3 regions of the Aquabacterium sp. J223 genome follow, and region 1 is predicted to be linked to each of the others. Evidence: predicted binding sites of a transcription regulator. Region 1 holds the regulator's gene; each other region holds the start of a gene.
What was found. Region 1 encodes HrcA, which represses chaperone genes, less so after heat shock. Its sites were predicted from a motif close to TTAGCACTCNNNNNNNNNGAGTGCTAA; they were not measured.
Positions count from the first base shown of each region.

Region 2: the regulator HrcA is predicted to act here: its motif matches at 3,522-3,548, upstream of groES (co-chaperone GroES).
Region 3: the regulator HrcA is predicted to act here: its motif matches at 1,472-1,498, upstream of groES (co-chaperone GroES).

Region 1 is NZ_CP088297.1:954,413-964,377, reverse strand. It holds gene LRS07_RS04680 (DUF932 domain-containing protein) at 1-609, opposite strand, end outside; gene LRS07_RS04675 (single-stranded DNA-binding protein) at 686-1,150, opposite strand; gene radC (RadC family protein) at 1,732-2,247, opposite strand; tRNA gene LRS07_RS04665 (tRNA-Ile) at 2,701-2,777, opposite strand; gene otnI (2-oxo-tetronate isomerase) at 2,810-3,619, opposite strand; gene hrcA (heat-inducible transcriptional repressor HrcA) at 3,645-4,667, opposite strand; gene LRS07_RS04650 (NAD kinase) at 4,749-5,624, shown strand; partial or broken gene recN (DNA repair protein RecN) at 5,628-7,323, shown strand; gene rapZ (RNase adapter RapZ) at 7,320-8,231, shown strand; gene LRS07_RS04635 (LON peptidase substrate-binding domain-containing protein) at 8,228-8,869, shown strand; gene mutY (A/G-specific adenine glycosylase) at 8,879-9,965, opposite strand, start outside.
Region 2 is NZ_CP088297.1:4,641,948-4,651,912, reverse strand. It holds gene LRS07_RS21880 (DUF1631 domain-containing protein) at 1-537, opposite strand, end outside; partial or broken gene LRS07_RS21875 (DUF1631 family protein) at 710-1,303, opposite strand; gene groL (chaperonin GroEL) at 1,454-3,100, opposite strand; gene groES (co-chaperone GroES) at 3,134-3,424, opposite strand; gene LRS07_RS21860 (alkaline phosphatase D family protein) at 3,804-4,613, opposite strand; gene LRS07_RS21855 (hypothetical protein) at 4,558-4,896, opposite strand; gene LRS07_RS21850 (GMC oxidoreductase) at 5,030-9,965, opposite strand, start outside.
Region 3 is NZ_CP088297.1:2,831-12,795, reverse strand. It holds partial or broken gene groL (chaperonin GroEL) at 1-1,050, opposite strand, end outside; gene groES (co-chaperone GroES) at 1,084-1,374, opposite strand; gene LRS07_RS00040 (alkaline phosphatase D family protein) at 1,754-2,563, opposite strand; gene LRS07_RS00035 (alpha/beta hydrolase) at 2,508-4,670, opposite strand; gene LRS07_RS00030 (GMC oxidoreductase) at 4,627-7,935, opposite strand; gene LRS07_RS00025 (response regulator) at 7,990-8,325, opposite strand; gene LRS07_RS00020 (sensor histidine kinase) at 8,214-9,890, opposite strand; gene LRS07_RS00015 (response regulator) at 9,907-9,965, opposite strand, start outside.

The sequences.
Region 1 (9,965 bases):
CTCTACGCTGCGCTCACCAAAGCGCAGGGCCAGGGCGGCGGTGGCGAAGGCCATCTCCTCTGGCGGCCTGAGCTGCAGCGCCTTCATCGCCTCGGTGTGCTCCTCCACTGCTTCAAACTCCTCAAGGACGCGGAAGGCGCCATCGATCACCTTCCCTTGCACGTTGCCCCGGTGCGGGATACGGATGTCCTCCACCACGTCGCCCACCACGAGGCCGTTGCAGCAGACAAAGCGGAAGAGCCCGGCCAGCATCTGGTACGAGCTGGCACCGTCGTGGCTGTTGACAAGGATGATCTCGTTGGCCTCCGGTCGGGTCTGCACTTGCCCGGCGTGGCGCAGGCGGATCATGTGCTTGGTGAACTCCGCCTTGCCTTCCACCCGGCTGGCGCCTTGCGCGACCATGAAGGGCTCGAAGCCCTCCTGGCGCAGGCCGCGCAGGACCTCGATGGTGGGGATGTAGGTGTAGCGCTCGGAGCGGCTGGCGTGCTTGCCCTCAGCAAAGATGGACGGCGCCGCAGCGCGCATCTGGTCTTCGCTCAGGGGCTGGTCACCTCGCAACATCCGGGTGTTGCGGGCGAAGCGGGTCGACAGTGTCGGGGTCGAGTCCATGGTGGTTTCCTTCAATGCTTGGAAGAGGCTTGATGGGGTGGGCGTCGCTCAGTGGCTTCGCACCCACCCGTGGGGCTCAGGCGTGGGCCTGCCTGTGCTCCCGCAGCCGGGACGGCCTGCGGGGGCTGGCAGTCGGTGCAGAGACGTCATCACCGCTGCTGCCGCCCTGTGCGCCCGGGCCACCGTGGCGGCGCGCTTCGGATTCAACTCGGCTGTCGAGGTAGTCGATCTCCTCGACGGTGAACGTCAGGGCGTAGACGACGGAGCCGTCTTTCTCGTAGTTGTTGTTCTGCAGGCGCCCGACGACGTTGACGTGCGAGCCCTTGACCAGGTACGCCGCCGCGTTCTCGGCCTGCTTGCCCCACAGCGTCCACTGGATCGCGGTGGCCTCTTCGTCCTGCGCTTCGGCCGAACTCCGGCGGGTGTTGCTGATAGCGATCAGCACCGCCTTGGCGACCCTGCCTTCTCGCCCCTTGACGTAGCCCAACCGGACAGGACCGGCGAGGTGAGCGTTACGCTGGATGACTTGAACGTTGGCCATGGCCAATCTCCTTGCGTGAGTGACCAGCCGGCCCGGACGGGGGTCCTGAAAACTGATCCTCTCGCTCGGACTTCCTCGCTCCCGCCCACGGGCGGGCGGGGGGGGCAAGGCCCCTTTCCTCACGGGAAGGGGTGGGGGGATGGGTGGTGTTCCTCGCAGCCCGAAGCGGTGCGCCGGTTTCCCGGCCCACCGCTCGAAGATCCCCCCACAAGTCCCCCTCACGGGTTGACGGGGGCGCAGCTGGGGGAGCGCGGTGGGCCCACCGGCGCACGGGTTGCTACTTCGCAAAGACGACGCAGCGTCGCGGCCGATGTGCCAGCTGGCCTGGCGAAGCGGCTGCAGCGAAGGCGGCTCAAGGCACACGAGCTGCGGCGGCTCTGCGGACGGCGTGACACCAAGCGCAGCGACTGGCGCGACGGTCGAGCCGCGGCGAGCACTTCGAGAAGTGAGCATCCTGCCCAGCTTGACCAGTGCGGTTCTGATGGACCAGAGAGCTGCATAGCGCCGGGCACCAAGAACCGGCGCCAAGCCTCTGCAACTTGCCGCATGAAAAGAGCGGCTCCGAGGCCGCCCACCGTCACTTAGATCAGCCCGCGCTCGGCGAAGGACACCAGGTCCCCGGCGCCGACGACCATGTGATCAAGCACCCGCACATCGACCAACGCGAGTGCGGACTTGAGCGTCTGTGTCAGGACCTCATCGGCCCGGCTCGGCTCGGCCACACCGGACGGGTGGTTGTGCGCCAGGATCACTGCTGCTGCGTTGAGTGCCAGGGACTCCTTGACAACCTCGCGCGGGTACACAGACGTTTGCGCCACGGTGCCGCGAAACATCTGCCTGAACTCGATGACGCGATGCTGTGCGTCCAGGAAGAGAACGCAGAAGACCTCGTGTTCCAACAAGCCGATCTGCACCTGCAAGTAGTCCTTGACCGCTTTCGGTGAGGACATCGTGGAACCGCGTCGCACCTGCTGCGACAACACCCACCTCGCCTGCTGCAGCACCTCGTGGGCATTGGCCGGCCGGTACTGCCCATCGACCTCGCGCACCAGCAACGATGCAACTGCGTCAACGGTAGAAGTGGAAGACAGCGACATGATGAACTCCGGTCTGTGTCGGGCGGATTGCCCGAGACCGGAGCACCACGGCGCAGCGCAGCTGTCAGGGTTCGAAGACGGCCAAAGGCCGCAAGTGGTCGCGCAGCGAACGCGCAGACCTTGACGGCGAGAACGCCGTGGTAGCGTGGGTCAACAAGGCAACCCCCTCCACCCTCGCCACCTTCCCTCGGCCAAGGCGGCCGGCACTGCCGGCCTGACCGGGTTGCGTGAGGGATGGCCGTCCGGCAGGAGCGAGACGGCAGCGAAGCTGATGGCTCGACGCGAAGCGCAACAGCCCGGCCCCGCGTAGCGCGGACACGCTCGCGGCTCTGAGGCGATCAACATGCTCAACGCATGAGCAGAGCAGTGCAGCGACTCAACTATGGCGACCGGTATGGCGACCACTTTGTAACAACGACGATGCCACGTCCGTGGCATGCTGTCGAACTTCGCTGGTAGGCCGTGTTGGACTTGAACCAACGACCAAAGGATTATGAGTCCTCTGCTCTGACCAACTGAGCTAACGGCCCGCTTGTGAAGCGCCGCGGATTGTAGGCAGCGGTCAACCGACCGGGCGGTCGCGGGCGGCCCGCCAGCCCAGCCCGTCGGAGGTGCCGCCGGGCACCGCACCGCGCCGGGGGCGGTATTCGCAGCCGATCCAGCCGTCGTAGCCCAGGGCGTCGATGAGGTCGAAGAGGTACGGGTAGTGCACCTCGCCGACGTCGGGCTCGTGCCGCTCCGGCACCCCGGCGATCTGCAGGTGGCCGACGCGGCCGGTGGGCAGCCAGCGGCGCAGGTTCGTCGCCAGGTCGCCCTCGACGATCTGCGCGTGGTACAGGTCCATCTGCACCTTGAGGTTGGGCTCGCCGACCGCGTCGAGCACCGCATGCGCCTCCTCCTGCCGGCAGAGGAAGTAGCCCGGCATGTCGCGCCGGTTGATCGGCTCGATCAGCAGGTCCACGCCCAGCGGCCTTGCGGCCCGGGCGGCGCGGCGCAGGTTGTCGATGTACACCGATGTGGCGGCGTCCCGGTTTGCATCCGGCGGCAGGCGCCCCGCCATCACGTGCAACCGCGGGCAGCCGAGCACGGCCGCGTATGCCAGCGCCTGCGCGATGCCGGCGTCGAACTCGGCCTCGCGCCCGGGCAGGCAGGCCAGCCCGCGCTCGCCGGCGTCCCAGTCGCCGGGCGGCGCGTTGAAGAGCACCGTCTGCAGCCGGTGCGCCGCCAACCGCTCGGCGATGGCCTGGGCGGGCCAGGCATAGGGGAACAGGCACTCGACGGCGGCAAAGCCGTCGTGCGCGGCGGCGGCAACGCGGTCGAGGAAGCCGTGCTCGTTGTAGAGCAGCGTGAGGTTGGCCGCGAAGCGGGGCATGGCCGGGGTCGTGCGGCGGCCGTCGCTACTTCTGGCTCAGCGCGTTGGTCACCAGCCGGGCGGTGATGTCGACGATCTGGATCATGCGGTCGTAGGCCATGCGCGTGGGACCGATGACGCCCAGCGTGCCGACCACCTGACCGTCGACCTCGTAGGGCGCGCTCACCACCGACAGCTCCTCGTACGGCACGACGCCGCTCTCGCCGCCGATGTAGATGCGCACGCCCTCGGCACGGCTGGACCCCTCCAGCAGGCGCATCAGTTGGGTCTTCTGCTCGAAGAGGTCGAACAGCCGGCGCAGCGAGCCCATGTCGTGCCCGAAGTCCTGCACCGCCAGCAGGTTGCGCTCGCCGCTGACGACCACCTGCTCCTGGCTGTCGGCCGCTTCGGTGCCCGCGTCCACCGCGGCGCGCATCAGCGCCGCGATCTCGCCGCGCAGCGCCTCCACCTCGTGCTTCAGCCGCTCGCGCACCTCGTCGAGCGTCAGGCCGCCGTAGTGGGCGTTGACGTAGTTGGTGGCCTCGATCAGCTGTGACTGGCTGAGGTCCTGCGCGGTGAAGAGCACCCGGTTCTGCACGTCGCCCTCGGGCGTGACGAGGATGACCAGCACCCGCCGCTCGGCCAGGCGAAGGAACTCGATGTGGCGGAAGACGCCGCTCTTCTTCGGCGCCGTCACGACGCCGACGAAGCTGGACAGGCTGGACAGCAACTGCGCGGCGTTGGCGATCACCCGCTGCGGCTGGTCGGGGCGCAGCGCCTGGCGCGCCTCGGGCGGCGCGACGGCGCCGGCGAGGTCGGGGTTGCGCACCGTGAGCAGGGTGTCGACGAAGAGCCGGTAGCCGCGCGGCGTGGGAATGCGGCCGGCCGAGGTGTGCGGGCTGGCGATCAGGCCCAGCTCCTCCAGGTCGGCCATCACGTTGCGGATGGTGGCCGGCGACAGGTCGAGCCCGGAGGCACGCGACAGGGTGCGCGACCCCACCGGCTGGCCCTCGGCGATGTAGCGCTCGACCAGCGTCTTCAGCAGGGTTTTGGCGCGCTCGTCCAGCATGATCTTTCATTCTACGGAGAGGGCATCCCACCCGGTCCGCCGAGGGCGGCCGGCCGATACCCCTGTGGTGTAATCGTTCGCATGCCCGCCCGCTTCTCCCATGTCGCGCTCGTCGGCAAGTACCAGGCGCAGGGCATCCGCCCGCTGCTGCAGGAGATTGCGGACTTCATGATGCGCCAGGGCGTCCAGGTGTCGCTGGACGCGGGCACCGCGCAGGCCACCGGGATGGAGGGGCTCGGCGGCCTGACCATCGCCGACATCGGCGCGCAGTGCGACCTGGCGGTGGTCATCGGCGGCGACGGCACCATGCTCGGCGTCGCCCGGCAATTGGCCCGCCACCAGGTGCCGGTGGTCGGCATCAACCAGGGCCGGCTCGGCTTCATCACCGACATCGCGGCCAACGCCTGGCGCGAGGCGCTGGGACCCATCCTCGACGGCCACTTCGAGGATGAGTCGCGCACCATGCTCGACGGCAGCGTGTGGCGCGACGGGCAGCAGATCTTCGAGAGCGTCTCGCTCAACGACGTGGTGGTCAGCCGCGGCGCCACCGCCAGCATGGTGGAGCTGTCGGTGCAGATCGGCGAGGAGTTCATGGCCAACATCCGGGCCGATGGCCTGATCCTGGCCTCGCCCACCGGCTCCACCGCCTATGCGCTGTCGGCCGGCGGGCCGATCCTGCACCCGGCCATCGCCGGCTGGGTGCTGGTGCCCATCGCCTCGCACACGCTGTCCAACCGGCCGATCGTGCTGCCCGATGCGGCCGAGGTCACGATCGAGATCGTCGCCGGCCGCGACGCGTCGGCCAACTTCGACATGCAGAGCCTGGCCAGCCTGCTGCACGGCGACCGGGTGCGGGTGTGCCGCTCGGCGCACCGGGTGCGCTTCCTGCATCCCCGCGGCTGGAGCTACCACGCCACCCTGCGCCGAAAACTCCGCTGGTACGAAGGTGGGGTCTGACCGATGCTGCGCCGCCTCGCCCTGCGCGACTTCGTCATCGTCGACGAACTGGACCTGTCGCTGGAGTCCGGCTTCACCGTGCTCACCGGCGAGACCGGTGCCGGCAAGTCCATCCTGATCGACGCGCTGCAGCTGGCGCTCGGTGGCCGCGGCGACGCCGGTGTCGTGCGCGAGGGCGCGCCGCGCGCCGAGATCAGCGCCGAGTTCGACGCCCCCGCCTCGCTGGCCGGCTGGCTGGCCGACGCCGGCTTCGACGCCGACGACGGCAGCCTGCTGCTGCGGCGCAGCCTCGACGCGCAGGGCCGCAGCCGCGCCTGGATCAACGGCAGCGCGGCCACCGTCGGGCAGCTGCGCGAGGCGGCCGAGCACCTGGTCGACATCCACGGCCAGCACGCCTGGCAGGGCCTGACGCGGCCGGCCTCGGTGCGCGCGCTGCTGGACGCCCAGGCAGGCGTCGACACCGCCGCGCTGGCGGACCTGTGGCAGCGCTGGAAGGCCGCCGGCGACGCGCTGGCCGAGGCCGGCGCCCGCCAGGCCGAGCTGCAGCGCGAGCGCGACCGCCTGGCCTGGCAGATCGCCGAGCTGGACAAGCTGGCGCCCGGCACGGACGAATGGACCGAGCTCGATGCCGAGCACCGCCGGCTGGCGCACGGCCAGGCCCTGATCGACGCGGCCCAGGCGGCGCTGCAGCAGGTGAGCGAGGCCGACGTCAATGCGGAGTCCCTGGTCGCCCGCGCCGCCGACGCGCTGGACGCGGTGGCCGAGGTCGACCCGCGGCTGGGCGAGGTGGCCCGGGTGCTGCGCGACGCCGGCGTGGCGCTGCAGGACGCGGCGCACGACCTCAACGGCTACCTGCACCAGGTCGAACCGGACCCCGACCGTCTGGCCGCGGTCGAGGCCCGGCTGTCGGAATGGATGGGGCTGGCGCGGCGCTGGCGCCGGCCGCCGGCCGAGCTGCCCGCGCTGCTGCAGCAGTGGCGCGAGGAACTGGCCGCGCTGGACGCCTCGGCCGACCTGCCCGCGCTGGAACGGGCGCGCGACGACGCCGAGGCCGCGCTGATCGGCGAAGCCCGTCGTGTGTCCACGTTGCGGGCCGCGGCGGCGCCGCGGCTGGCCGAGGCCGTCACCACCGCCATGCAGCAGCTCGGCATGGCCGGCGGCCGTTTCGAGGTGGCGCTGCAGCCGCTGCCGGCGCCGCAGTCGCACGGGCTGGAGGCGGTCGAGTTCCTCATCGCCGGCCATGCCGGCGCCACCCCCGCGGCCGCTGGCCAAGGTGGCCTCCGGCGGTGAACTGTCGCGGCTGGCGCTGGCCATCGCCGTGGTCACCGCGCGGCAGGACGCCGACGGAGCCGGCACGCTGATCTTCGACGAGGTCGACGCCGGCGTCGGCGGCACGGTGGCGGACACCGTCGGACGGCTGATGAAGCAGCTCGGTCGCGAGCGCCAGGTGATGGCCGTCACCCACCTGCCGCAGGTGGCCGCCTGTGCCGACCACCACCTGGTCGTCGCCAAGCAGTCCGTTGGCGAGGCCACGCTCAGCCGGCTGGCGCCGGTGACGGGCGAGGCGCGCGTCGGCGAGATCGCCCGCATGCTGGGCGGCGGCGAACGCCTGTCCGGCGCCAGCCGCGCCCATGCCGAGGCCCTGCTGACCGAGGGCGCCGCCGGCACGCCGGCCAAGGCCAGGCGGAGCAAGGCATGACGGGGCCGGCCAGTGGCCTGCGCGAGTTGGTGCTCGTCACCGGCATCTCCGGCTCGGGCAAGTCCATCGCGCTGCACGCGCTGGAGGACGCCGGCTTCTTCTGCGTCGACAACCTGCCGCCCGAGCTGCTGCGCGAGTTCGTGCGGGTGGAGCGTCAGCGCGCCGCCGAGCAGCACCCGGACCGCCGGGTGGCGATCGCGGTGGACGTGCGCAGCGCCGGCTCGCTGCCGCACCTGCTGCCGCTGCTGGCCGAGCTGAAGGGCGAAGGCGTGGCGATCCGCTCGTTCTTCCTCGACGCCAGCACCGAAGCGCTGGTGCGCCGGTTCTCCGAGACGCGGCGGCCGCACCCGTTGTCGCAGACCGACGACGGGCCCGGCGCCGGCGACGGCCGGCGCGCGCTGGTCGACGCCATCGAGCTGGAGCGCGAGCTGCTGACCGACCTGCGCGAGGCCTCGTCGGTGCTGGACACCAGCCACCTGCGCCCGGCCCAGCTGCGCGCCTGGGTGCGCGACCTGGTGCAGGCCGACCGCTCGCGGCTGACGGTGGTCTTCGAGTCCTTCGCCTTCAAGCACGGCGTGCCGCGCGACGCCGACTTCGTCTACGACCTGCGCGTGCTGCCCAACCCGCACTACATCCGCGAGCTGCGCGCCCTCACCGGCCGCGACGCCGCGGTGGCCGCCTACCTGGAACAGCAGCCGGAGGTGGGCGAGATGCTGTCGCAGATCGAGACCTTCCTGCGCCGCTGGCTGCCGGCCTTCGCGCAGGACCAGCGCGGCTACCTCACGGTGGCCATCGGCTGCACCGGCGGCCAGCACCGCTCGGTCTACGCGGTCGAATGGCTGTGCCGGCGCTTCGGTGCCGAGGTGTCGGCCCTGGTGCGGCACCGCGAACTGGATGCGCGCGAGTGACACCGGACGTGCCCGACGACGCGCCGTCGCTGCCGCTGTTCCCGCTGCGCAGCGTGCTGTTCCCTGGCGGGCTGCTGCCGCTGAAGGTGTTCGAGGCACGCTACCTCGACCTCATCGGCCGCTGCCTGCGCGGCCAGGAGCCCTTCGGCGTCGTCTGCCTGCGCCAGGGCACCGAGGTGCAGCTGCCCGGCCGGCCGCCGGCGCGCTTCGAGGCCGTCGGCGTGCTGGCCGAGATCCTCGAGGTGGACAGCGAGCAGGCCGGCATCCTCAAGGTGCAGTGCCGCGGCGGGCAGCGTTTCCGCATCGGTGCGCCGACGCAGGCCGCCGATGGCCTCTGGCAGGCGCCGCACCGGCGGCTGCCCGCCGACGCCACGCTGGCGCCGCCGCCAGAACACCTGCCGACCGTGAAGGCGCTGGCGCAGGCCATCGCCTCGCTGAAGGGCCAGGGCGCGGCGCCCTTCCTGGAGCCCTACCGCTTCGACGATGCCGGCTGGGTGGCCAACCGCTGGTGCGAGCTGCTGCCCATCCCGATGAGCGCGCGGCAGCAGCTGATGGCGCTCGACGAACCGCTGGTGCGGCTGCGGCTGGTGGACGAGTTCCTGCGTTCGAAAGGCGTGCTGAGCGACCCCGAGCCCTGAGGTCGCGCGTCAACCGCCCAGCAGCTTGCGCACCGGCGCCGGCAGGCCCAGCGCCAGCGCGTCGTCGCACGACACCCAGCGGCCGGGCGGCAGCGCTGCCTCGACCTCGAGCACGGCGGCCGCCGGCACGTCGTCGGGCAGGCGGTGGCACCACGGCGCCAGCCGCCAGTCGAGGTGGGTCAGCACATGCTCGATCGCCGGCAGCGGCCGGCCCTCGCCGGGCCAGGTGCCGGTCAGCGCCTGCAGTTCGGCCTCGCTGGCGTAGTCGGGCAGGCTCCACAGCCCGGCCCACACCCCGGTGGCCGGGCGCTGCGACAGCCACAGCGTCGACCCCCGCTGCAGCCACAGCAGGCTGCTCTCGCGCCGGCCGCGCTTGAGCTTGCGCGTCTTCACCGGGTAACGCTCGGGCGCGCCCTCGCGGCGGGCGATGCAGCGCGCCTGCCAGGGGCACAACAGGCACTGCGGCCGCCGGGCCAGGCACACCGTGGCGCCCAGGTCCATCAGGCCCTGGGTGTAGGCGGGCATGTCGGCGGCCCATGGCGGCAGCAGCGCCTCGGCCTGCGCCCACAGCCGGCGCTCGGCCGCCGGCTGCGCCAGGTCCTCGCCGAAGCCGAGCAGCCGCGTCAGCACCCGCTTGACGTTGCCGTCGAGGATGGCCGCGCGCTCGCCGAAGCAGAAGGCGGCGATGGCCGCCGCGGTGGAACGGCCGATGCCGGGCAGCGTGGCCAAGGCCGCCGCCGTCGTCGGGAAGGCGCCGCCGTGCTGCTCGACCACGACCTGCGCGCAGCGGTGCAGGTTGCGCGCGCGGCTGTAGTAGCCGAGGCCGCTCCAGCGCGCCAGCACGTCGTCCAGCGGCGCGGCGGCCAGCGCCCGCACGTCGGGGAACCGCTCGAGGAAACGGTCGTAGTAGGCGAGCACCGTGCTCACCTGCGTCTGCTGCAGCATGACCTCGGACAGCCAGACCCGGTAGGGCTCGCGGCTGGCCTGCCACGGCAGGTGGTGGCGGCCCTGCCGGCGTTGCCAGTCGACCAGTTCCGCGGCCGGCGTTCCCGCCCGGGGCCGGGCGACCGGTTCGGCGGCCGGCGTCGCCGCCTCC
Region 2 (9,965 bases), 970 kb from region 1:
CGGGCGCTGCGCTTGCAGCCAGCGCTCGGCCTCGGTGGCGTCGCCGTGCGCGCCGGGGGTGTCGAGCAGGTCGGCCGGCACCGTGAGCAGGTTGCCGACGTCGAGCGTGGTCGGCACCGCGTCGCGAGGCGGGGCGAGGCCGGCTTCGGTGCGTTCGAGCTCGGCCAGCGACGGCGCGAACTGCTGCCGGCGCTGCTCGAACTGGTGGCGCTCGAGTGCGGTCAGCCGCTCCAGCGCCCATTGGTAGCGCCGCTCATCCTGCCGCGGCTCGGCGACCAAGTTGTCGACCAGCGAGGTGAGGTGCGCCTGCGCCGCCGGCGACCGGTCGAGCAGGAAGGCCGCACGGTCGAGGAACTGCCACAGCGGGTGGTGGTAGCCGTCGAGCAGCGTCGGTTCGTTCAGCAGCAGGCGCAACGCGGCCGACTGCAGTCGGGAGACCAGCCATTGCACCGGTTGCCGCAGCTTCCCGTCGCGCAGCAGGCTGTCGAAGAGGCGGCCGAGCAGTTCGATCTGGCGGGGGTCGGCGGCCGGGGGCACTGGCCGGCGCGGCGCTGGCCGCTGGGGCGGGCGCCGGGTCCAGCGGCATCGGCAGGCTGTCGCGCAGCACCTGCAGGTTGGTGTTGGGCCGCAGACCGGCGTCCCAGCGGGTGCGGGTGCCGGCGTTCAGCACGATGGTGCGGTAGGCGCCGGGCTCCACGCCCGCGGCTTCCAGCCGGCTGGTGGCCGCGGCATAGGCGCGACGCAGCGCCTGCGCCAGCGGGAAGGCGGCCTGACGCATGAGCAGCAGCCGATGCGCCGGCGACAGCGGCAGCGCGTTGGCCAGCGCCTGCAGCGCCCGTGCATGGGCGTCCGGCCGGAAGGGGTTCGTCTCCTGCGCCACGTCGACGTCGCCGACCAGCGCGGCGGTGTAGGTGCGCAGCTCGCGCACCTCGTACTCGGCGACGCTGGCGATGGCCTCGACGGTGCGCGACAGCTGCACTTCGGCCGCCACCGCGTCCTCGTCGACCAGCTCGAGCGTCGCCGCCCGGGGCGCGCCCTGCGCCGGCGTCGACTCGCAGCCGGCCGCCCGCAGCGCCTGCTCGCGCAGCGCCTCGACGTAGCGCCCGACCAGCGCGGCGCCGTGGCGGCGCAGCGCTTCGGTCAGCTCCATCGACTGCTGGCGTTCGCCCGGCGTCTGCCGGGCCAGCGCGGCCGGGATGGCGTCCGCCGTGCGCCTCAGCATGTCCTCCACCATGGGCGGTGTCTGCTGCAGTTCCGCCTCGATGAAGGCGAGGAGGGCGGGGTGTGGCGTTTCGCTGGGCATGAACCGGGAATTTTCCTGTCGGGCCGACGCCCCGATCCCCTGAAAAGGCCCCCGGTCCTGCCGACAAATGCGCAGAAGAAAAGGCAAAGAAAAAGGGCCGCATCGCTGCGGCCCTTTCGGAGGCTGGGCACGAGGCCCGGCCACGGACGATCACATGTCCATGCCCATGCCGCCCATGCCACCCATGCCGCCGCCGCCCGGCATGGCCGGGGCGTCTTCCTTCGGCGCCTCGGCGACCATGGCCTCGGTCGTCAGGATGAGCGAGGCCACCGACGCGGCGTTCTGCAGCGCGGTGCGGGTCACCTTGGTCGGGTCCAGGATGCCCATCTCGATCATGTCGCCGTAGGTGTCGTTGGCCGCGTTGAAGCCGTAGTTGCCCTTGCCGGCCAGCACCGCGTTGACGACCACCGAGGCTTCGCCGCCGGCGTTGTAGACGATCTCGCGCAGGGGCGCTTCGATGGCCTTCAGCACCAGGCGGATGCCCGCGTCCTGGTCGGCGTTGTCGCCCTTGATCTCGCCCACGGCCTGCTTGGCACGCAGCAGCGCGACACCACCGCCGGCGACGATGCCTTCTTCCACCGCGGCACGCGTGGCGTGCAGGGCGTCTTCGACACGCGCCTTCTTTTCCTTCATCTCGACTTCGGTGGCGGCACCGACCTTGATCACCGCCACGCCGCCGGCCAGCTTGGCCACGCGCTCCTGCAGCTTCTCGCGGTCGTAGTCGCTGGTGGCTTCCTCGATCTGCACGCGGATCTGCTTGACCCGCGCTTCGATGTCGGCGGCGGCACCGGCGCCGTCGATGATGGTGGTGTTCTCCTTGCCCACCTCGACGCGCTTGGCCTGGCCCAGGTCGGACAGCTGCACCTTCTCCAGCGTCAGGCCGACCTCCTCGGCGATGACCTTGCCGCCGGTCAGGATGGCGATGTCCTCGAGCATGGCCTTGCGGCGGTCACCGAAGCCCGGGGCCTTGACGGCGACGACCTTCAGGATGCCGCGGATGGTGTTGACCACCAGGGTGGCCAGCGCCTCGCCTTCGACTTCCTCGGCGATGATCAGCAGCGGCCGGCCGGCCTTGGCCACCTGCTCCAGCGTGGGCAGCAGGTCGCGGATGTTGCTGATTTTCTTGTCGAACAGCAGGACAAACGGGTTGTCCAGGATGGCCGACTGCTTGTCCGGGTTGTTGATGAAGTACGGAGACAGGTAGCCGCGGTCGAACTGCATGCCCTCGACGACGTCGAGCTCGTTGTTCAGGCTCTTGCCGTCCTCAACGGTGATCACGCCTTCCTTGCCGACCTTGTCCATCGCCTCGGCGATGATCTGGCCGATGGAGTCGTCGCTGTTGGCCGAGATGGTGCCGACCTGCGCGATCTCCTTGGAGGTGGTGGTGGGCTTGCTCTGGGCCTTCAGCTGCTCGACCAGCGCCACGACGGCCTTGTCGATGCCGCGCTTCAGGTCCATCGGGTTCAGGCCGGCGGCCACGTACTTGAAGCCCTCGCGCACGATGGCCTGGGCCAGCACGGTGGCGGTGGTGGTGCCGTCACCGGCGTTGTCGCTGGTCCGGGAAGCGACTTCCTTGACCATCTGCGCGCCCATGTTCTGCAGCTTGTCCTTGAGCTCGATCTCCTTGGCGACCGAGACACCGTCCTTGGTGACGGTGGGGGCGCCGAACGAGCGCTCCAGCACCACGTTGCGGCCCTTGGGGCCCAGCGTGACCTTGACCGCGTTGGCCAGGATGTTCACGCCTTCGACGAGGCGGGCGCGGGCGTCACCGCCGAATACGACTTCTTTAGCTGCCATGTGAGTTCTCCGGGGATTCGAGTTCTGTTGCGATTACTTCTCGACGACGGCGAAGAGGTCTTCCTCGCGCATCACGAGCAGTTCGTCGCCATCGACCTTGACGGTCTGGCCGCTGTACTTGCCGAACAGGACGCGGTCACCGACCTTGATGTTCAGGGCGATGAAGTCGCCCTTTTCGCTGCGCTTGCCCGGGCCGACGGCCAGCACTTCGCCCTGGTCCGGCTTCTCGGCGGCGTTGTCGGGGATCACGATGCCCGAGGCGGTCTTGGTTTCCTGTTCCAGGCGCTTGACGATCACGCGATCGTGCAACGGACGAAGTTTCATCGCATCTCCTTGCGGGTTGGCTCGTGGGGTGCGCCCGGCCGAGGCGGCTGGGCGAAATGCTTCAGCACCTGGACCCGGCGCTGCCGGTCCGGCACTGTTAGCACTCGCCGTAGCTGAGTGCTAGCAAGCGGATTATAGGGGACCCGGGCGCCGGTTCAAGAGGGGCGCCTGTCGTCGGGTTCACCCTTGCGCCTGTGGCGCAAGGCGAGTCCGAGAAGGCCTGCAGGACCAGGCGAGGCCCTCCGGCTCATCGAGCAGCGCCAGGACAGTGCTGCCAGCGAGCGCATCGCGCCGACGGCATCGCCAATGTCGGGGATGAAGTCCAGTCCGGGTCGGGTCAAAAAGCGCCGTGACTTACGCGGGAGGGGGAACGGCTCCGCTAAAACACCAGCGTGGTCATGCCCACGGCCGTCAAGTCGCCCGGAGGTGTGCCGTCCAGGCCTACAAAGCTCGCGACCAAGGTCCAGGTGCCATCGCTGGCTCCGGCCACCTCGACCACGCAGGCGCAGTCCTCGTCGCTCTGCGTTCTGGTTGTGTAGGACAAGCGGGGGCCGGAGCCGGGCTCGCTACCGGGCGCTGGTCGCAAGGACGCCTGAATCGCTCCTCGCGGTGTGCCCATACTGGGCAAGGGCGCGTTGAGCGCCGACGCGACGACGCTGACCACGGACATCGAATGCCCCGCATCTGCCAGGGTGCCCTGTGCCACATGAGACAGGTGCGGGTTGCCGGCCAGCAGCACCAAGCGGGGCACCTTCGCCTTCAGCAGAAGCGAGAAGAACTCGGCAAGGCTGTCGGGGTAGGCGCTCCAACCATCGCCGCGCCCCAGATCCTCTGCCGAGCCTGCCCCGTCGTTGAACGGAAACACCGGAATGGAACCGGCCACGAACAATGGTCGTCCTTCCTTGATGTGGTCCGCGGACGCAGCGAGCCAGCTCTGGAACCAGTCGCGCTGCGTCCGCGACCAGATGCGGCCTCCCGGCGGCATGCGCTCGGTCCTCAGGTCGAGGACGGCGAAGCGGAAACCCGAGGTCTCGAACGAGTACCAGAACCGGTCGGCGGCGACGCCGCCGCCCAGGCCAGCCATCAGGCAGCCGAAGGCGGCTTCTCGGCGCAGGGTGTCGTTCGCGGAATCGTCACGCCCGTTGCGCAGTCCATTGAACCAGTCGTCGCGGATCTCGTGGTCGTCCACGCACAGCCAGGTCGGCACCCGGCTGGCGAGGGCGCCTGCGGAGCCGCACCACAGGTCGGCGTATTGGGCGCGCAGCCGGGCGGCGGTGGGGGGTGTCCATCAGGCCGTAGGTGGCATCGGCGTAGACCAAGTCGCCCAGCAGCAAGGCGGCATCAAGGCCGTCCAACAACGTGGCGTTCTGCGCGTCCGGCGCCTGGAGGACGATGCGCGCCAGCACCCGGTCAGCGTGCTGCTGCTCGAAGCCGCTGGCTTGGTAACGGCAGGAACCGATGAGCAGCCGCACGTCGTTCTGCCGTGACAGCTGTCGGAATGCCCGCGCGTTAAGGCGGACGCTGCCGACGGGATGATGGTGCCGGCTTTGGAAGGCCCGCAGGTAGTCGGGATGGAGTCCGCCGCGGGTGCCGGAAGAGCTGGTTCTAACCTCTGCATCGAAGAACCTCGGCAGAGTTCTCGGTCCCAGGATCTTGTTGAAGGTGCTGCCGACGTTGCCGAACTTGGGTAAGCGGTGTTGACCAGCCCCGGCCACGCCCAAATGCGGCCCCTGGTCCTTGGCGAGATGCGGGCCCATAGTGGGACTGGTCGGATCGAGGCAGTCCCACCAGACGGCGTGTCCAGTACCTTTTTCGATGTCGTTGGTTCCAGGAAACAAGGCCGCGGCCGATTCCCGGCAGACGACGCAGATCCACCAGTGTTGTAGGCGAGCCGGCAGCTGGACTTCCAATGTGCCCGCTCCGTAGAGCAGGTCGATGTTCGTCCAGTCCTTCAGCACTTCGAACTGGACGCTCGGGTGGACGGCCGCGCCGCTGACGCCGACCGCAACCACCTGGCACCAGGCTCCGCCGTGTTCCGCGAACGGCCAGGCGAACGACAAGCGCAGGAGCCCGTGCTGTGCGTCTTGACCGGGCTGCCACCTGCCGATGCGCAGCCATGAGGGCAGTCGCCTTTGTTGCTTTGACGGCGGCGCAGCGGTGCCGAGGGCAGGCGTTCCCGTCGGCGCCCGGAGAAACTGGACCAAGGCGTCGAAGAACTGCGGGGCGTCCTCGCTCACCCACAGGTCGAAATGCCCCCCACGGGCGTGGCGGCGTTATGCCCCGGGTCCCGCGGCGCTGTCGGAGCACCAGCCGGCAATGGGGATACGCCGGCTGTAGCCGATCGAGGCGGATCTTCGATCGCCGTGTGGTGCCCTGCGCGAACGTCGTGGCGAACGGACCATGGACGAACAGCACGGGGAAGTCGTAGTGGGCGGCGATCTTGTCGTCGTGGACATAGACGTCCTCGCCATGGAAATTGACCAGCCGTCCGGCGCGTTCCATTCGCATGAGATGGCGAATCGCCCGCATGCTGGCATGGCGAAACAGCTCCGGCAAGTGACGCCGGACATCGTCGCCGACGTTGTCCCAGGACAGGATGCGGCCGTAGAGGGCGCTGATGCGGCGCATGCCAGGCACCTCGTCCTGTCGGGGCAGGTTGAGCCGGTTGTCGCGCATGCGCATGGCGTCGACATCGTTGACCGGCCAGCTCCATAGCAGCCGGTCGACCACCGCGGCACCTCGGCGCCGGGCGGTCAAGGTGCGGGTGTCGGCCACCACGTCGACCTGCTCCACCCCCAGTGCCCATTCCATGGCGTGAAGGAGTGTCGATTTGAGGTGGTTCGGATAGCTGGGGACGATGTCCATGGACACCTGTACCTGCACCGAAGAGGCCACCATCGATTTCCCGCCACTGTCGCGCAGATGGCCGCCCAGCACCGCCATGTTGAAGACGGCCGACCCCATGCACTGCGCCACGACGTGGATGGGGCGATTGCCGCTTGCCTCGAAGACATGGCGCACCGCAGCGGGCACGTCCTCCCGGCCCAGCACATCGAAGTCCCAGTCCTGGTGACTGGAGGGCAGCGCCACGCTCGTGCGCAGGTCGACGACCCAAATGTCGAAGCCCGCCGCCGTCAGCGCCTGCACGGCGTTGGTCGGCGCTCTGGGCGTAGCGAACATGTACCCCGAGGTGACGAAGGCATGGATGAGCAGGACGGCTGACCGAGGCATCGACGCAGGCACTGCCTGTGGCTCAAAGCGCGTCAGCGCGATCTTGACCGGCCTGTCCTTGACCATGGGCACGAACGTCCGGGTGATTCGCACGCCGGGCCAGTCGGCCTCTACATAGCGGCCTGTGACCGTGTCGAGCGTCTGCCCTGGCAGCGGACCCAGCGTCTGGTCGGCCCCCAGCGTGTAGTCGTTGGGCAGGGGGTTGGGCGCGCTGGGTAGCGGCGTCGGGTAGTGAGGCAGCCGCAGTCGCCAGAAAGACGATTGGAGGAAGCAGCGCGCGACGAAGGCCGCCAGCGACGCGGTGTCCACCCATGCATCGGCCAGCGTGGCATGGTCCCTGAGCTGCGGCATGTCGGTGGTGAGCAGCGGCAGGTTGTTCACCGTCCACGTGCCGCGACCGAGCACACGCCAGTCCTGGCGCCTGATGTCCGCCGGCCACTGATCCACCGGCCAGTCGTCGGCCGAGATGGCCTCGCCCTGCGAACCCTCGGCGATCACCAGCACGTGCAACTCGTGCAGCGCCCGCCAGAAGTGGGTAGGCACGCGCGGGGGCAGCCACGGATCGAGCGCGCCCGTGCTGGGGCGCTGGCGGTAGCCAGGACCATCACCGTAGTGCACCCGCTTGGCCGTAAGGATGCGCACGGGCCCGGAGAATGGCCACGCCACGCCTGCCGGCGGTGCCACCGTTCCGAGGTCATAGCGCAGTACCCGGGCCTCGCCATGGTGGCTCGCCACCTTCAACAGGCCGACCAGGGTTTTCTGAAGCGACCGGCCCAGGAAAGGCGGCAGCGGCAGCTTCTCCACAGCGAAAAGTATGGACTGTCGAGCGCTGCGGCTTTCCAGGCTAAGCATCCATAGGAGAAGGCGCAGCGCTCGGCGCCTCAGGCCCTGCTGAACGATCCAGTCGTGAAGCTCCGCGCGCCCTCGGCTGTGCAGCCAGTGCCGCATGGCGCGCCATACCCTTTCCTCCCGGTTTGATGGCAGTGGCTCCAGCAAGGTCACGCTCACCGTCGGGATGGCCACTTTGACCCGGGCCGTCTCACGTCGTTGCGCATCCGGTGTCGGCAAGGAGGCGGTGAACCACAGCAGATCGAGTTCGGCCGTGGCACGGCTGACTGCGTGCCGAGGGTCTCGCAGCAAGTCCTCCAGGTCGTCAACCTCGGCGCTGACGGTGAGGGTGGCCCGCACGTCTCGGCGAACGTTTGCGGAGGGGGCGTCCGTCCAAGCCGGCACGGGGTCCACCGTGAGTTGCAGTCCACCGGTCATCGATTCACGGAAACGAACCGCGGTGGGCACCCGCCGCCAAGGCAACGGTGCGACCGGCGGCGGCAACTGGGGAGGCGGCTTCGCGGGCGGATTGGCCTGTTGCGTGAGGCCCCAGGTCTGCGCCAATGCATCGCAGGCTCGATCGGCCAGTGCCGCAATGGTCAGCAAGGGGTTGATGCCCAGCGAGGTCGGCACGATGGAGCCGTCCAGCACGACGAGGCTGTCGTGCACGTCCGTGCCGACCGCGGAGGAGAAGACTTGTCCGATCGAGTTGACGACGCCACGTTCTGCGGAATCGGCCATGCGGCACCCGCCCAGTGGATGGACGGTGACCGAACGCTCGGCGAGCACCGGCGCCACAGCCTTCTCGCCTGACGGCAGCTGTTGACTGGACTTGGTGGCATCCAGCAGGTCGGCGGGCGCCGGCGACCACAGGGGATTGGGTACATACCGTCCACCGAAGCGCCCACGGGCCAACGCGCTCACCACTTTGTCGACATCGGCCTGGCGGCAGCGTTCGGTCTTGAAGCTTGGCTCTTCTTGGCGGGGCGCCAGGCTGACGCGGGTCAGGGCAACGGTGTGCCTCCCATCGCCGGCCCGCGTGGCCGAAGAGGTGAACTGCATGTGCCAGCCTGCGTCATCGTGGCCCATCAGCAGCAGGAACTGGGTGCGTTGCTGCTTGTGTGAGTTCAATGCCAGCGGGTCGTCGATCGCGGCATCCGTTTCGCCCCGCATGTTCCAATCGGCGGTGGCATGCGCCGCGGAGAAGGTCGTCACGGCCTCCTCGAACAGGCGGGCGAACGGGTACGGCACGGCGCCGTCCTGGATGATGAAGCGGTCCCTCAGGCTTCGCCGGTCGCTCAGGCTCCGCCGGGTGCGCAGGTCGATCATGCCGGTCGCGGTCGGACCAACTGTGGCGCGACCCGATCCCGACCGCAAGGGATCCGTGCCCTGGCTGCCGACTTCCATCTCACGGGCCTGGGCGTGAATGGCCGCGATGCCGTCGCCATTGCAGGACACGCCCTTGCCGAGTTGCCCGCCGCTGCCCGGATCGAGGTGCCCCAAGGCGCGTCGACCGGCCTCTGTGGACAGTGACTGGTGAAGGATCTGGGGCGTGCCGAAGGTGCCGGCGCACAGCACCACGCGGCGGGCCGTCAACCGGTGCACGCTGCCGGGGACATCGCGCTCGCGCCGGTCATGCGTTCGGCGCAGAGTGACCACCCACCCGGGCTCGTCTGTCGACGAAGGCTCGACCGCCAGCACCGTGGCGCCGGTGTACAGCTCTGCCCCCTGCTGCCAGGCAAGGGCGAGGTAGTTCATGGGCAGGGTGTTCTTGGCGGCGAAGTTGCAACCGGTGATGCAGTTGCCGCACCGCGTGCAAGGCGCCTGCCGGACGCCCGCCGAGTTAGGCAGTGTGAGCGGCACCGGTGCAGGCTGAGGCGTGCCTTGCGTGACGGCAACGTTCGGTGGGCGAACGCGTGGCGTTGCACCGGCGGCCCGGGACAACGGGTCAAGGTCATCGACCAATGCGCTGGACTTGGCAGGCGTCGGCACGAAGGGCCCGGCACCCAGCATGCGCTCCACCGAGGCGAACGCCCCGTCCAAGGCCGTCGCATCGCCGGCGCGAGCGGGAGTACGCAAAGCGGTCGGCCAGAGGTCACGGTCGAAAACGGCTGCCTCTGGACGCTCCACAACGCCGGCATTGATCAACGACCCACCGCCCAGGCCGTTGCCAACGATGGCTGTGACCTCATCGCTCAGGCGAATGTCGAACAAGGCGTGATCAAGGCCCTGCTGCGCCTCATCAATGGCCTGCCCCTGCTTCAACGGCCGCTCAATGCGAGTCTGGGGGATCAGTTGCTCGAACCGGTCGGGGAAGGCGCCCGGCAAAAACTCATCGCCACGCTCGAGCACCACCACGCGCAGCCGTTGCGTCGTGTCCGCCGCCGCCATGGCAGATAAACGCGCCGCCGCGACCGATCCGCCGTAACCGCTACCGACGATCAGCACGTCGATTGGCCGGGTCAGGTCGAGGTGTCTGCTG
Region 3 (9,965 bases), 950 kb from region 1:
GCGGATCTGCTTGACCCGCGCTTCGATGTCGGCGGCGGCACCGGCGCCGTCGATGATGGTGGTGTTCTCCTTGCCCACCTCGACGCGCTTGGCCTGGCCCAGGTCGGACAGCTGCACCTTCTCCAGCGTCAGGCCGACCTCCTCGGCGATGACCTTGCCGCCGGTCAGGATGGCGATGTCCTCGAGCATGGCCTTGCGGCGGTCACCGAAGCCCGGGGCCTTGACGGCGACGACCTTCAGGATGCCGCGGATGGTGTTGACCACCAGGGTGGCCAGCGCCTCGCCTTCGACTTCCTCGGCGATGATCAGCAGCGGCCGGCCGGCCTTGGCCACCTGCTCCAGCGTGGGCAGCAGGTCGCGGATGTTGCTGATTTTCTTGTCGAACAGCAGGACAAACGGGTTGTCCAGGATGGCCGACTGCTTGTCCGGGTTGTTGATGAAGTACGGAGACAGGTAGCCGCGGTCGAACTGCATGCCCTCGACGACGTCGAGCTCGTTGTTCAGGCTCTTGCCGTCCTCAACGGTGATCACGCCTTCCTTGCCGACCTTGTCCATCGCCTCGGCGATGATCTGGCCGATGGAGTCGTCGCTGTTGGCCGAGATGGTGCCGACCTGCGCGATCTCCTTGGAGGTGGTGGTGGGCTTGCTCTGGGCCTTCAGCTGCTCGACCAGCGCCACGACGGCCTTGTCGATGCCGCGCTTCAGGTCCATCGGGTTCAGGCCGGCGGCCACGTACTTGAAGCCCTCGCGCACGATGGCCTGGGCCAGCACGGTGGCGGTGGTGGTGCCGTCACCGGCGTTGTCGCTGGTCCGGGAAGCGACTTCCTTGACCATCTGCGCGCCCATGTTCTGCAGCTTGTCCTTGAGCTCGATCTCCTTGGCGACCGAGACACCGTCCTTGGTGACGGTGGGGGCGCCGAACGAGCGCTCCAGCACCACGTTGCGGCCCTTGGGGCCCAGCGTGACCTTGACCGCGTTGGCCAGGATGTTCACGCCTTCGACGAGGCGGGCGCGGGCGTCACCGCCGAATACGACTTCTTTAGCTGCCATGTGAGTTCTCCGGGGATTCGAGTTCTGTTGCGATTACTTCTCGACGACGGCGAAGAGGTCTTCCTCGCGCATCACGAGCAGTTCGTCGCCATCGACCTTGACGGTCTGGCCGCTGTACTTGCCGAACAGGACGCGGTCACCGACCTTGATGTTCAGGGCGATGAAGTCGCCCTTTTCGCTGCGCTTGCCCGGGCCGACGGCCAGCACTTCGCCCTGGTCCGGCTTCTCGGCGGCGTTGTCGGGGATCACGATGCCCGAGGCGGTCTTGGTTTCCTGTTCCAGGCGCTTGACGATCACGCGATCGTGCAACGGACGAAGTTTCATCGCATCTCCTTGCGGGTTGGCTCGTGGGGTGCGCCCGGCCGAGGCGGCTGGGCGAAATGCTTCAGCACCTGGACCCGGCGCTGCCGGTCCGGCACTGTTAGCACTCGCCGTAGCTGAGTGCTAGCAAGCGGATTATAGGGGACCCGGGCGCCGGTTCAAGAGGGGCGCCTGTCGTCGGGTTCACCCTTGCGCCTGTGGCGCAAGGCGAGTCCGAGAAGGCCTGCAGGACCAGGCGAGGCCCTCCGGCTCATCGAGCAGCGCCAGGACAGTGCTGCCAGCGAGCGCATCGCGCCGACGGCATCGCCAATGTCGGGGATGAAGTCCAGTCCGGGTCGGGTCAAAAAGCGCCGTGACTTACGCGGGAGGGGGAACGGCTCCGCTAAAACACCAGCGTGGTCATGCCCACGGCCGTCAAGTCGCCCGGAGGTGTGCCGTCCAGGCCTACAAAGCTCGCGACCAAGGTCCAGGTGCCATCGCTGGCTCCGGCCACCTCGACCACGCAGGCGCAGTCCTCGTCGCTCTGCGTTCTGGTTGTGTAGGACAAGCGGGGGCCGGAGCCGGGCTCGCTACCGGGCGCTGGTCGCAAGGACGCCTGAATCGCTCCTCGCGGTGTGCCCATACTGGGCAAGGGCGCGTTGAGCGCCGACGCGACGACGCTGACCACGGACATCGAATGCCCCGCATCTGCCAGGGTGCCCTGTGCCACATGAGACAGGTGCGGGTTGCCGGCCAGCAGCACCAAGCGGGGCACCTTCGCCTTCAGCAGAAGCGAGAAGAACTCGGCAAGGCTGTCGGGGTAGGCGCTCCAACCATCGCCGCGCCCCAGATCCTCTGCCGAGCCTGCCCCGTCGTTGAACGGAAACACCGGAATGGAACCGGCCACGAACAATGGTCGTCCTTCCTTGATGTGGTCCGCGGACGCAGCGAGCCAGCTCTGGAACCAGTCGCGCTGCGTCCGCGACCAGATGCGGCCTCCCGGCGGCATGCGCTCGGTCCTCAGGTCGAGGACGGCGAAGCGGAAACCCGAGGTCTCGAACGAGTACCAGAACCGGTCGGCGGCGACGCCGCCGCCCAGGCCAGCCATCAGGCAGCCGAAGGCGGCTTCTCGGCGCAGGGTGTCGTTCGCGGAATCGTCACGCCCGTTGCGCAGTCCATTGAACCAGTCGTCGCGGATCTCGTGGTCGTCCACGCACAGCCAGGTCGGCACCCGGCTGGCGAGGGCGCCTGCGGAGCCGCACCACAGGTCGGCGTATTGGGCGCGCAGCCGGGCGGCGGTGGGGGGTGTCCATCAGGCCGTAGGTGGCATCGGCGTAGACCAAGTCGCCCAGCAGCAAGGCGGCATCAAGGCCGTCCAACAACGTGGCGTTCTGCGCGTCCGGCGCCTGGAGGACGATGCGCGCCAGCACCCGGTCAGCGTGCTGCTGCTCGAAGCCGCTGGCTTGGTAACGGCAGGAACCGATGAGCAGCCGCACGTCGTTCTGCCGTGACAGCTGTCGGAATGCCCGCGCGTTAAGGCGGACGCTGCCGACGGGATGATGGTGCCGGCTTTGGAAGGCCCGCAGGTAGTCGGGATGGAGTCCGCCGCGGGTGCCGGAAGAGCTGGTTCTAACCTCTGCATCGAAGAACCTCGGCAGAGTTCTCGGTCCCAGGATCTTGTTGAAGGTGCTGCCGACGTTGCCGAACTTGGGTAAGCGGTGTTGACCAGCCCCGGCCACGCCCAAATGCGGCCCCTGGTCCTTGGCGAGATGCGGGCCCATAGTGGGACTGGTCGGATCGAGGCAGTCCCACCAGACGGCGTGTCCAGTACCTTTTTCGATGTCGTTGGTTCCAGGAAACAAGGCCGCGGCCGATTCCCGGCAGACGACGCAGATCCACCAGTGTTGTAGGCGAGCCGGCAGCTGGACTTCCAATGTGCCCGCTCCGTAGAGCAGGTCGATGTTCGTCCAGTCCTTCAGCACTTCGAACTGGACGCTCGGGTGGACGGCCGCGCCGCTGACGCCGACCGCAACCACCTGGCACCAGGCTCCGCCGTGTTCCGCGAACGGCCAGGCGAACGACAAGCGCAGGAGCCCGTGCTGTGCGTCTTGACCGGGCTGCCACCTGCCGATGCGCAGCCATGAGGGCAGTCGCCTTTGTTGCTTTGACGGCGGCGCAGCGGTGCCGAGGGCAGGCGTTCCCGTCGGCGCCCGGAGAAACTGGACCAAGGCGTCGAAGAACTGCGGGGCGTCCTCGCTCACCCACAGGTCGAAATGCCCCCACGGGCGTGGCGGCGTTATGCCCCGGGTCCCGCGGCGCTGTCGGAGCACCAGCCGGCAATGGGGATACGCCGGCTGTAGCCGATCGAGGCGGATCTTCGATCGCCGTGTGGTGCCCTGCGCGAACGTCGTGGCGAACGGACCATGGACGAACAGCACGGGGAAGTCGTAGTGGGCGGCGATCTTGTCGTCGTGGACATAGACGTCCTCGCCATGGAAATTGACCAGCCGTCCGGCGCGTTCCATTCGCATGAGATGGCGAATCGCCCGCATGCTGGCATGGCGAAACAGCTCCGGCAAGTGACGCCGGACATCGTCGCCGACGTTGTCCCAGGACAGGATGCGGCCGTAGAGGGCGCTGATGCGGCGCATGCCAGGCACCTCGTCCTGTCGGGGCAGGTTGAGCCGGTTGTCGCGCATGCGCATGGCGTCGACATCGTTGACCGGCCAGCTCCATAGCAGCCGGTCGACCACCGCGGCACCTCGGCGCCGGGCGGTCAAGGTGCGGGTGTCGGCCACCACGTCGACCTGCTCCACCCCCAGTGCCCATTCCATGGCGTGAAGGAGTGTCGATTTGAGGTGGTTCGGATAGCTGGGGACGATGTCCATGGACACCTGTACCTGCACCGAAGAGGCCACCATCGATTTCCCGCCACTGTCGCGCAGATGGCCGCCCAGCACCGCCATGTTGAAGACGGCCGACCCCATGCACTGCGCCACGACGTGGATGGGGCGATTGCCGCTTGCCTCGAAGACATGGCGCACCGCAGCGGGCACGTCCTCCCGGCCCAGCACATCGAAGTCCCAGTCCTGGTGACTGGAGGGCAGCGCCACGCTCGTGCGCAGGTCGACGACCCAAATGTCGAAGCCCGCCGCCGTCAGCGCCTGCACGGCGTTGGTCGGCGCTCTGGGCGTAGCGAACATGTACCCCGAGGTGACGAAGGCATGGATGAGCAGGACGGCTGACCGAGGCATCGACGCAGGCACTGCCTGTGGCTCAAAGCGCGTCAGCGCGATCTTGACCGGCCTGTCCTTGACCATGGGCACGAACGTCCGGGTGATTCGCACGCCGGGCCAGTCGGCCTCTACATAGCGGCCTGTGACCGTGTCGAGCGTCTGCCCTGGCAGCGGACCCAGCGTCTGGTCGGCCCCCAGCGTGTAGTCGTTGGGCAGGGGGGTTGGGCGCGCTGGGTAGCGGCGTCGGGTAGTGAGGCAGCCGCAGTCGCCAGAAAGACGATTGGAGGAAGCAGCGCGCGACGAAGGCCGCCAGCGACGCGGTGTCCACCCATGCATCGGCCAGCGTGGCATGGTCCCTGAGCTGCGGCATGTCGGTGGTGAGCAGCGGCAGGTTGTTCACCGTCCACGTGCCGCGACCGAGCACACGCCAGTCCTGGCGCCTGATGTCCGCCGGCCACTGATCCACCGGCCAGTCGTCGGCCGAGATGGCCTCGCCCTGCGAACCCTCGGCGATCACCAGCACGTGCAACTCGTGCAGCGCCCGCCAGAAGTGGGTAGGCACGCGCGGGGGCAGCCACGGATCGAGCGCGCCCGTGCTGGGGCGCTGGCGGTAGCCAGGACCATCACCGTAGTGCACCCGCTTGGCCGTAAGGATGCGCACGGGCCCGGAGAATGGCCACGCCACGCCTGCCGGCGGTGCCACCGTTCCGAGGTCATAGCGCAGTACCCGGGCCTCGCCATGGTGGCTCGCCACCTTCAACAGGCCGACCAGGGTTTTCTGAAGCGACCGGCCCAGGAAAGGCGGCAGCGGCAGCTTCTCCACAGCGAAAAGTATGGACTGTCGAGCGCTGCGGCTTTCCAGGCTAAGCATCCATAGGAGAAGGCGCAGCGCTCGGCGCCTCAGGCCCTGCTGAACGATCCAGTCGTGAAGCTCCGCGCGCCCTCGGCTGTGCAGCCAGTGCCGCATGGCGCGCCATACCCTTTCCTCCCGGTTTGATGGCAGTGGCTCCAGCAAGGTCACGCTCACCGTCGGGATGGCCACTTTGACCCGGGCCGTCTCACGTCGTTGCGCATCCGGTGTCGGCAAGGAGGCGGTGAACCACAGCAGATCGAGTTCGGCCGTGGCACGGCTGACTGCGTGCCGAGGGTCTCGCAGCAAGTCCTCCAGGTCGTCAACCTCGGCGCTGACGGTGAGGGTGGCCCGCACGTCTCGGCGAACGTTTGCGGAGGGGGCGTCCGTCCAAGCCGGCACGGGGTCCACCGTGAGTTGCAGTCCACCGGTCATCGATTCACGGAAACGAACCGCGGTGGGCACCCGCCGCCAAGGCAACGGTGCGACCGGCGGCGGCAACTGGGGAGGCGGCTTCGCGGGCGGATTGGCCTGTTGCGTGAGGCCCCAGGTCTGCGCCAATGCATCGCAGGCTCGATCGGCCAGTGCCGCAATGGTCAGCAAGGGGTTGATGCCCAGCGAGGTCGGCACGATGGAGCCGTCCAGCACGACGAGGCTGTCGTGCACGTCCGTGCCGACCGCGGAGGAGAAGACTTGTCCGATCGAGTTGACGACGCCACGTTCTGCGGAATCGGCCATGCGGCACCCGCCCAGTGGATGGACGGTGACCGAACGCTCGGCGAGCACCGGCGCCACAGCCTTCTCGCCTGACGGCAGCTGTTGACTGGACTTGGTGGCATCCAGCAGGTCGGCGGGCGCCGGCGACCACAGGGGATTGGGTACATACCGTCCACCGAAGCGCCCACGGGCCAACGCGCTCACCACTTTGTCGACATCATTCTGGCGGCAGCGTTCGGTCTTGAAGCTTGGCTCTTCTTGGCGGGGCGCCAGGCTGACGCGGGTCAGGGCAACGGTGTGCCTCCCATCGCCGGCCCGCGTGGCCGAAGAGGTGAACTGCATGTGCCAGCCTGCGTCATCGTGGCCCATCAGCAGCAGGAACTGGGTGCGTTGCTGCTTGTGTGAGTTCAATGCCAGCGGGTCGTCGATCGCGGCATCCGTTTCGCCCCGCATGTTCCAATCGGCGGTGGCATGCGCCGCGGAGAAGGTCGTCACGGCCTCCTCGAACAGGCGGGCGAACGGGTACGGCACGGCGCCGTCCTGGATGATGAAGCGGTCCCTCAGGCTTCGCCGGTCGCTCAGGCTCCGCCGGGTGCGCAGGTCGATCATGCCGGTCGCGGTCGGACCAACTGTGGCGCGACCCGATCCCGACCGCAAGGGATCCGTGCCCTGGCTGCCGACTTCCATCTCACGGGCCTGGGCGTGAATGGCCGCGATGCCGTCGCCATTGCAGGACACGCCCTTGCCGAGTTGCCCGCCGCTGCCCGGATCGAGGTGCCCCAAGGCGCGTCGACCGGCCTCTGTGGACAGTGACTGGTGAAGGATCTGGGGCGTGCCGAAGGTGCCGGCGCACAGCACCACGCGGCGGGCCGTCAACCGGTGCACGCTGCCGGGGACATCGCGCTCGCGCCGGTCATGCGTTCGGCGCAGAGTGACCACCCACCCGGGCTCGTCTGTCGACGAAGGCTCGACCGCCAGCACCGTGGCGCCGGTGTACAGCTCTGCCCCCTGCTGCCAGGCAAGGGCGAGGTAGTTCATGGGCAGGGTGTTCTTGGCGGCGAAGTTGCAACCGGTGATGCAGTTGCCGCACCGCGTGCAAGGCGCCTGCCGGACGCCCGCCGAGTTAGGCAGTGTGAGCGGCACCGGTGCAGGCTGAGGCGTGCCTTGCGTGACGGCAACGTTCGGTGGGCGAACGCGTGGCGTTGCACCGGCGGCCCGGGACAACGGGTCAAGGTCATCGACCAATGCGCTGGACTTGGCAGGCGTCGGCACGAAGGGCCCGGCACCCAGCATGCGCTCCACCGAGGCGAACGCCCCGTCCAAGGCCGTCGCATCGCCGGCGCGAGCGGGAGTACGCAAAGCGGTCGGCCAGAGGTCACGGTCGAAAACGGCTGCCTCTGGACGCTCCACAACGCCGGCATTGATCAACGACCCACCGCCCAGGCCGTTGCCAACGATGGCTGTGACCTCATCGCTCAGGCGAATGTCGAACAAGGCGTGATCAAGGCCCTGCTGCGCCTCATCAATGGCCTGCCCCTGCTTCAACGGCCGCTCAATGCGAGTCTGGGGGATCAGTTGCTCGAACCGGTCGGGGAAGGCGCCCGGCAAAAACTCATCGCCACGCTCGAGCACCACCACGCGCAGCCGTTGCGTCGTGTCCGCCGCCGCCATGGCAGATAAACGCGCCGCCGCGACCGATCCGCCGTAACCGCTACCGACGATCAGCACGTCGATTGGCCGGGTCAGGTCGAGGTGTCTGCTGTCGTCAAGCAGAACCTCCACGCCTCGAGAGAGCCAGTGAGCGGGGACGTGTCGCGTGGAGGTCATGTCAGGCCTTCATGGCTGCGAGGACCGTGGGTGATCCTCGCGCTCCACGCCGATGGTGGCGCGCACCAGCGCCACGAGGCGGGACGGGCTCACCGGCTTGTGCAGCACAAGGAACCGGCCATCGTCGGCGCCTTGCTCCAACTGCGGCGTGGTGTCGCCTGTCAGCAGGATCGCCGGCACCTCGTCCAGCCGCTGCCGGAGCCTGTCGAGCACTTCCAGCCCCGTCTCTTCGGTCAAACGGTGGTCAAGCAGGAGGATCTCGGGCCTAAAGCCGGCCTCGACATGGGCGACGGCGTCGGTCCCGTCGATGGCGGATCGCACGTCGCAGCCGAGGTCGTTAAGCAGCCCGGAAAGGGAACGGAGCAACATGGGATCGTCGTCAACCACCAGGACTCGCGCATCCAAGGCGTCGGCTGCGACCCCTTCAGCCGTCGTCGGCGGGAGCTGCAGTTCACTGGGGGTTGCGTGGCGACTGGCAACAACACACGGAAGGTTGTCCCCGCGCCCACGGTGCTTTGGACCGACACCGTGCCCTCCATGCGATGCACCAGTCGTCGCACGATGGAAAGGCCAAGCCCCAGGCCTTGATGGCGGTCCCGCGCCTGGTTGCCGACCTGGTAGAACTCTTCAAAGATGCGCGGCAGTTCCTCGTCAGCAATCCCCGGCCCGGTGTCTTCGACGCTGAAGACGATGCGGGGCGCCGCGTCACCGACGTCACCGGCAGCGGGCGCCTCGGACAGCTCGACGTGCCCCATTTCAAGCCCTGCCCGGACCCGCACCTGTCCGGCGGTGGTGAACTTCAATGCGTTGCCGACCAGGTTGCCGAGAATCCGCAGCAGGTGATCCCGATCGGCGTTCACCCACAGCGTGGCGCGCTTCTCGTCAGCGGACGTTGTCTCGACCCAGGTCTCAAGATCCAGCCCTGCCGCAACCGCCTGCGCCGCGAACTGCATGCGGACGGCCTCGACGACGGAGGCAACGTCCAGCGATCGGAGCCGAACCGGCACCGATCCCGCATCCAGGCGCGAGATGTCGAGCAGTCCCTCCAGCAATTTCTCGCTGTCGTCCAACGACTGCGCCAACGTCTCACCAAGATCTACCACCTTCGGGTTCACCGGCGGGCTGCGCGCCCACCGTTGAAGCTGCGCCACCTGGTATCGGAGGGCTTGAAGCGGCTGTCGCAGGTCGTGATTGGCCGCAGCGAAGAAACGGGTCTTGGCGCGGCTGGCCTCTTCCGCCCGATCCCGCTCATGGCGCAGCGATTCGGCGATGGATTCCATCTGCCGGCGCAGCGACAGGACCTTGTGCATGGTGCCGGCACCCTCCCTGACCACCGCGACCAGCGCCGCCATCAGCAAGACCATCAGCAAGCCGATGGGGACGGTTTGGGAGGTGCCCTGCAGCAGCCAACCGATGATCGTCGGCACGCTCATCGCGGCCGCCCATAAGGCGAAACCTCGGGTCAGTCCCACCATGGAGCCGGTGGCGCCTGCCATCTGCCCGACCAGCACAGTGGTGCAGATGTAGTGGGTGATGCCGACAGGTTGCAGGAAGAGAGGAACCGCGATCAACCCGCGCACCACGCCGGTCAGCGATGTCACCACCTCCAGGTGTCGCTCGGTCTGAAGGGCGGAGCCTCCACGTGCGAGGTAGCGGCGGGGAATGCTCCAGCGCCACATGTGCATGGCCTGGTGCAAGGCCACCATCACGGCGGCGATCCAGCCCTGTCCGATATCCGCCATCAGCCACACGATGTACAGGTCCAGCAGCAGGATGGACCACCGGACCCTTCGGGCCTGGTCGACGATCAGCCGCAGCTTCTCGTGAGCAACCTGTTCCTCTAGGGCGGAAATGTCGCCGCCCAGGTCTGGGCCGGGTGCGTTTGCGGAATGGAGCCATTGATCGAACAATGTTCTTAGACCTCGGTCAAGCCACACGAAAGCCCTCCCGGGAAGCGAGCAACACGGCCTGCGTCCGGTTGGACA